DNA from 3 places in the Micromonospora arida genome. Region 3 is predicted to be linked to each of the others. Evidence: riboswitches for the same ligand, from Rfam matches in the RefSeq annotation. Region 3 holds a riboswitch; each other region holds the start of a gene.
What was found. Region 3 has a riboswitch for cyclic di-AMP ahead of ACFYP0_RS18510 (C39 family peptidase). Riboswitches for the same ligand answer to the same signal wherever they lie in the genome.
Positions count from the first base shown of each region.

Region 1: another riboswitch for cyclic di-AMP. It lies ahead of ACFYP0_RS16570 (transglycosylase family protein); the one in region 3 lies ahead of ACFYP0_RS18510 (C39 family peptidase).
Region 2: another riboswitch for cyclic di-AMP. It lies ahead of ACFYP0_RS09605 (coiled-coil domain-containing protein); the one in region 3 lies ahead of ACFYP0_RS18510 (C39 family peptidase).

Region 1 covers NZ_JBIALC010000004.1:524,277-526,532, forward strand. Annotated here, with positions in the region: cyclic di-AMP (ydaO/yuaA leader) riboswitch at 986-1,158, shown strand; gene ACFYP0_RS16570 (transglycosylase family protein) at 1,159-1,827, shown strand; gene ACFYP0_RS16575 (hypothetical protein) at 1,922-2,256, opposite strand, start outside.
Region 2 covers NZ_JBIALC010000002.1:633,459-635,714, forward strand. Annotated here, with positions in the region: gene ACFYP0_RS09600 (YibE/F family protein) at 1-646, shown strand, start outside; cyclic di-AMP (ydaO/yuaA leader) riboswitch at 813-943, shown strand; gene ACFYP0_RS09605 (coiled-coil domain-containing protein) at 948-1,967, shown strand; gene ACFYP0_RS09610 (carbonic anhydrase) at 2,024-2,256, opposite strand, start outside.
Region 3 covers NZ_JBIALC010000005.1:371,720-373,975, forward strand. Annotated here, with positions in the region: gene ACFYP0_RS18505 (alpha/beta fold hydrolase) at 1-236, opposite strand, end outside; gene ACFYP0_RS18510 (C39 family peptidase) at 362-1,210, opposite strand; cyclic di-AMP (ydaO/yuaA leader) riboswitch at 1,444-1,584, opposite strand; gene ACFYP0_RS18515 (hypothetical protein) at 1,869-2,256, opposite strand, start outside.

The DNA of each region.
Region 1 (2,256 bases), on a different contig from region 3:
ACGAGAGGGTGGAGTCCGTCGGTGCTCAGGATGGTGCTGCGTACGTCAGCTGCTGTGGTGGCCGTCTGTACGGTGACCGCGTGCGGTACCTCACCGGCTCGTACAGCGGACCGGTCAGCGGGCGAAGCGATCCCCTCCGCGGCGCAGGCGACGGGCTCGGCCACAGCCACGAAGCCGCCCAACCCAGCAGTTCCGGCGACGGGCGGGCCGGGCTACTCCGCGGCGTTGTCCGCACGCCTGGTCGCCACGGACTCGGTGCCGCCAGGATTCACTGTGAAGATTGCGACAGTCATGTCGCCTGATTCTGGGGAGCAACGCTCAGACGCCTGCTCGGGCAGCATGACCCCGCTGTTGTCAGCGAGGCGGCTGACCGGGACTCCGTCAGCGATGGCCGCGGCCACCCTCAGCTATGACGCGGGCCCGGATGACCTGTGGGTGGGGACCGAAGTCCTCAGGACATACGCCGATGACGGTGCACGACGAGCAATGGCCGACCTGCGAACCTTGATCGGCCGTTGTCCCACCGTCGCGTCGTCCAGCCAGGGCGGCAGCCGTCGCTTCGCAGTGGCACCAGGGCCGCGGTTGGGAGATGACAGTCTTCGCGTCAGGTGCAGCGCGACGTACGGTGCTGACACGCTGGAATGCGACAGCGTCCTCGTCCGGATCGGAACCACTCTGGTGGTCATTCAGGAGGAGGGCAACAAACCCGGTGGTGACAGATTCCTGGACCAGCTCGCCGAAGCTGCGCTCCGCAGATATCAGGCGACCGCCTGAATCGAACTGTCAGGCCGGGCTGTGGCCGTGTTCGCCACGCCTGCTGTGCCGACCTGATCGGAAACGGTCCACGATGGTTACTGCACAGACGTCGATCGCCCGCAACCGCTGCGGGACCCGCCCCGCGTGCCCCGGTGAAGAAGTTCACAGGGGGTGGGCGACCGTCACCGACCGTGCCTAACGTCGGTCGGGTTCGCCATTGCGGACACCACGGCCGGCAACGCCAAATCCTGCCCCCGGTCGTCGGAACCCAGTCACCCGGGCAGGAGCGGGGGACCCACACGTTCCTCGGTGCATGTCACCTCGGGGTGAAGCCGCCACCGCGCGGCCGGGCTCCTCGGCCCGAACCCGACAGCTCACCTCGCCGGCGTGGAGGAAGCTCACATGACGTCTGTCTACACCCCCCGTCATCGACGGGTCACCACCCGCCGCCTCGCCGTCGGCACCCTTGCCGTTGGCGCGGTCACCGGCGCCGTCGCCCTCTTCGGGCCGGCCGCCCCGGCGCAGGCCGCCGTCAACTGGGACGCGATCGCCAAGTGCGAGTCCGGCGGCAACTGGAAGATCAACACTGGTAACGGGTACTACGGCGGGCTTCAGTTCTCGCAGAGCACCTGGGCCGGTTACGGCGGCAAGAAGTACGCCGCCCGCGCCGACCTGGCCAGCCGCGGCGAGCAGATCGCCATTGCCGAGAAGGTGCTCGACGGACAGGGCATCGGCGCGTGGCCGACCTGCGGCAAGAAGGGTGGCTCCGCGACCAAGCCCACCGCGAAGCCGTCGACCAGATCCACCGAGAAGTCGACGACGTCGACCGCGAAGCCCACCAAGCCGCAGGAGCGGTCGTCGCGTGGCGAGCAGCCGGCGACCCGTGACCACCAGCGCACCGCGCCGGTGGCGGGCGGCCAGACGTACCTGGTCAAGTCGGGCGACACCCTGTCCGAGATCGCTGCCGACCAGCGGGTGGCCGGCGGCTGGCAGGCCCTGTACGAGGACAACCGGCAGGTGGTCGGCGCAGACCCGGGTCTGATCTTTCCGGGTCAGCGGCTCAGCCTCTGACGGATGACACACGAACGCTCGGCCGGTGACCCGGCCGAGCGTTCGTGTGTGTCGTGCTGTCAGCCCGGGTGCCCGTACCTCGTGCGGGCCGCCGTCACGCCGCCGAGGCGGACGCCTTCGGCCCTCGATGCGACGCTGCCGGGCCGGCGTTCCAGCCCCAGCGGGAGGCTGGCACCGGGGACTCCCCGGGACGGCCCGCGCCCACGTCGTCACTGTCGTCGCCGTCGGTGGTCCTCCCGACCGAGTCGGGCGTGCTGCGGGACAGTCGCAGCGACTGCTCGGCGCCGTTGCGGGCCGCGCACGGCCAGGACTGCCCGGCGCACTGGAGGTTGCGGCACTGGTCCTCGTCGTCCGGCTCGTGTGCGCTCAGCACGTCGATCGCCAACTGCCACAGCAGCGGGTCGGTCACGTCGTGCGGACGCTCGGCGG
Region 2 (2,256 bases), on a different contig from region 3:
CGCCACGGCCGCGACCCACCTCACCGGCTTCGGCAGCGAGGACGCCACCACCCTGTCGATGTTCCAGGGCGACGTGGACCTGCACGGTCTGCTGCTCGCCGGGATCATCATCGGATCGCTCGGGGTGCTCGACGACGTGACGGTCACCCAGGCGGCCACCGTCACCGAACTGGCGAACGCCAACCCGGGGCTGACCCGGTTGCAGCTGTACCGGGCGGCCACCCGGGTCGGCCGCGCGCACATCGCCTCCACTGTCAACACCATCGTGCTGGCGTACGCGGGCGCGTCACTGCCCCTGCTGCTCCTGCTCACCGCCGACTCGCGGCCGATCGGGCAGATCCTCACCAGTGAGTTCCTCGCGCAGGAGATCGTCCGCAGCGCGGTCGCCACCCTCGGTCTGATCGCCGCCGTGCCGCTGACCACCGGGCTGGCCGCAGTGGTGACCGCCGCCGGGCGCACCGCTGCCACGGCGTCCACCGACGCTCCCGCGCCCCGGCCGCAGCCGGACCGCAGCGAGGCACTGGCCGCACTCAGCTCACCGCGAACGACCGGCTCCGACGAGCCGGACCGGACGCGGACCGCACCCCCATCCCAGGCCACCGACCGGTGGCCGAAGTCGAACAGGAGCACGGATACGGCATGGTGACACTCCTCAGCGTGACCAGATCGGGCATCCACCCTGAGAACCGCGTCACTGGTCACTCAACGCTATGGCGAAATGACGCTTTTGGTCGGCAGCCAGGCGTAGCTCACCCGGCCGACTCTCGGGTAACCTCGCTGCCGGTTACCGATGAAGGCGCGAAGCGGCGCCTGCGGTGCCACCGCCCAATCGCCAACCGGCGAGCCGGGGACCCAGGTACCTGGGGTGAATCCGCATCAGCGGTAGGGGCCACTTCCGCCCCGAACCCGTCAGCTAACCCGGTCGGCGGTCGACGGAAGGGAACATTGTGACGGCACCCCTACGCCGCTGGATGACACCCGTGGTGGCCGTGATCGCCGCACTGACCGTGCTCGCCGGGCCGCTCCCAGCGCACGCCGCCCCGACGACCCCCACACCGTCCGGGCACGAGGAGGACGGCGAGCCCAAGCTGCTCAACGACGTCATCGAGCAGGCCAACCGCGACTACTCCGCCGCGAAGTCCAAGCTGGACAAATCCAAGAAGCGGCAGGACGAGTTGGCAGCGGAGGTCAACCGGGCCAAGGCCGACCTGGACGCGTTGGCCCCGCAGGTCGGGCAGATCGCCGCCCAGGCGTACCGGACCGGCCGGATCGGCGCGGTCGCGATGCTGCTGGAGAGCGACGCGCCCGACTCGTTCGTCCAACGCGCCGGGATGCTCGACGAGATGAACATGGTCAACGAGAAGAAGCTCTCCGAGGTCAACGAGGTGAAGGCCCGCGCCGAGCAGGCCAAGCTGGCCCTCGACACCGAGGTCCGCGAGCAGCAGAAGCAGACCGCCCTGATGGCCAAGCGCAAGAGCGAGGCCGACAAGGCGCTCTCCCTCGTCGGCGGCAAGGGTTTCACCGGCGGCCTGGTGGATGCCACCTCCAAGGTCGCGAAGATCGGCCCGGGTCGCACGGCCGACGGTGACTGGAAGCCCCAGTCGTGCAGCGAGAACGACCCCACCACGTCCGGCTGCATCACGCCGCGCACGCTGCACGCGTACAAGGAGGTCAAGGCGGCCGGCTTCAACCGGTTCGTCGGCTGCTACCGCCCCGGCGGGCCGTGGGAGCACCCGAAGGGCCGCGCCTGCGACTGGTCGCTACAGAAGAGCGGGTTCTCCCCGTGGCACAACAACGACACCCGGACGTACGGCAACAACGTCGCCGCATTCCTCATCCGTAACGCCGACCGGCTCGGCATCTACTACGTGATCTGGAACCGGCAGATCTGGTTCCCGGCCACCGGCTGGAGTTCGTACAGCGGGCCGTCGAACCACACCGACCACGTCCACATGTCGCTGCTCTGACCCGCACGATCCCCGTCGAGGGCCGTTCCGCGTGACGCGGAGCGGCCCTCGTCGCGTCAGACTGCGGCAGCCGCGGCCGGGTCGGTCGACTCGGGCGATCCGGCCGGGGTCTCCAACGTCGCGAGGTCGGCCGGTACGGCGGCCACCGGGCGCACCGCTCCGGCGGCCAGCCGGTAGGACACCCCCACCACCGCGCACCGCCCCCGCGCCACCGAGTCGGCCAGCACGGGCGACTGCCCGAGCAACGTCTCGACGGTCTGGGCGATGTGGATGTCGACGATGCCGTCGA
Region 3 (2,256 bases):
AGCCGGTCGTCGGGGGCGAGGGCCTGCGCGATCTGCTGGGCGAAGCCCGCGAAGGAGTACGACGGCAGCGGCGACGCCCAGCCGTGGCCGGCGAGGTCCGGTGCCAGCCACCGCCCGGGCCAGTGCTGCTCAAGGTAGGGCGCCCAGGACAACCACACGTCCCCGGTCGCTCCCATGCCGTGCAGCAGCAGCAGGACCGGCCTGCGGCCGGCGTCACCACCCGTCTTCTCCACCACGGCCGCAGTCTCCCACGGTTCACGGTCGGGTACGAGAGCCGTCGATGACGGACCGCGTGGACAAACGCCGCGGGCGCCGGCCCCTTGTAGGGGACGGCGCCCGCGGCGGTCCAGCGTTGCCTGGGTCAGGCGGAGTAGCCCCGGCTGGCGATCCAGTTGGCCAGGTTGATCGTGGTGATCCAGTACGACGCGTCGGCCGGGTTCGCCGAGTCGGCGATCCGCACGGTGCGGCCGTTGTCCTTGTAACCCACGACGGCGATGTAGTGACCGCCACCGTAGGAGTGCCAGCCGCCGGCAGTGTCGGTGGCGTCGCCGACGACGTTGGCGACCACGCCACGGCCGTCGGTGATGGCCTTGACGACGTCGGCCTGGAGCTGGTCCATCTGGGCCGGGCTGGGCGCGCCGGCGAACATCCGGGTCCGGTACGGGGAGCCCTTCACCTCGGCGTTGAGCACCCGGGTGGTGTCCAGGGCCGAGTTGGTGCCCATCTCGGTGGTGCCCAGCTCGGCGCCGAGCTCACTCTGGGTGCGGTCGATCCCGGCGGCGCTGAGCGCGTTGCGGGTGGCCGCCGGGCCGCAGTTGTAGTAGGTGTTCTGCGCCTCGTAGTCGTAGTCGAGCACCTTCGTCGCGGGGGGCTTCGGCGGCGTCGGCTTACGGGTGAGGTCGGGGTTGCTCTTGGCCTTGGCGGCGGGCGAGGCGGCGCTGGTGGCCGGGGCGGCCGTGGTCGGCGCGGCGCTGGCGGAGGGGGACGCGTCCCGCGCCTCGCCGCGGGAGGCGGCGACGTCGCTGCGCATCTCGGCGACCGTTGTCGCGGTGCGCTGGCCGGCCGGGGCGTCGTCGGCAGTGGTGAGCAGGGCGCCGGTGGTGGTGGCGATCGCGAGGGCCGCGGCGGAGGCGACGACGATCTGGTACGGGCGCTGGGTGGCGAGGCGGCGGAGCTGACGCTGCAGGGTGTGCTTCACGGGGTCCTCCACGGATCGGGGGGTGAGCGGCACACCGGGGCCGGACCGGTATCCGGGCAGGCGCCAGCGCGCGGACCGTGGTCCGCGGATGGTGAACCGCTCAGGGGAACGCCCGGCGCGGCCGGGCGGGGAAGGCGATGACCCGGGGGGTCAGCTCACCGTCACGCGACGATTGAGCGGGTGCACCGCCGCGCCGTGGAGGCGAGGGAACAGCCGAGGGGTGGAAAGGTGCTGCACGAGGATGGGACTCCTTCCGACACCGCCTACCGGGTTAGCTGACGGATTCGGGCGGGAAGACGCCCTACCGCGGGCCGTGGCTCGCGGATTCACCCCGGACTTACTGGTGGGTCCCCGGTTCGTTGATCACGATTAAGCGGGTCGGCGCGGCGTCGCGTCTTGCGATCGGTTACCGCACCGGACGGGACGACACTACTGGCGTCTCAACGCCCTGCCAAGCCAGGTTCACCTGCGTAAACCCCAATCGGCGCGACAATTTCTGCGCGTATTGCCGATGATGTGACTCGATGGGACAACCGGTTACGGCGACGCCTGCGGGCGACAACCGGACAGGCCGCAAAAAACGCGGCCACAATCGCGGGAACAATCCTGCCGATCGCGTCGGACGTCCGATTTCGCAATTGGGTGACCGGCCTCACATCACGGATTGGGCTCAACCCACCCGGGCCGGGCGCCACCGTGCCACGACGGCGGGACGCAACGCTCCGGCCACCGTGCGGCGCGCCGGCACCAGGGTCGGGCGGAGCCGGGCCGCCGCCGCGTACGCCTCCTCGGCGAGGGCACGAGCCGACTCGGCGGCCAACTCCGCGTCGCGCCAGGCGGCCCGCTCACGGTCGGCGGCCACCTGGTAGTCGGCCAGCCGCGCATCCCGGACCACCCGGCTGATCAGCACCTCCTGTTCAACCGGGTGTCGCCGGGGATCCCAGCCGCGCCGGTGCCCGAACACGTCGCCGAGCTGCGCCATGGTCAGGTCGCCCCGCCAGTACGCCGCCATCGCCGCCCGGTGCAGATAGCGTTCCCGGGCGGCGTACTCGGCGGGG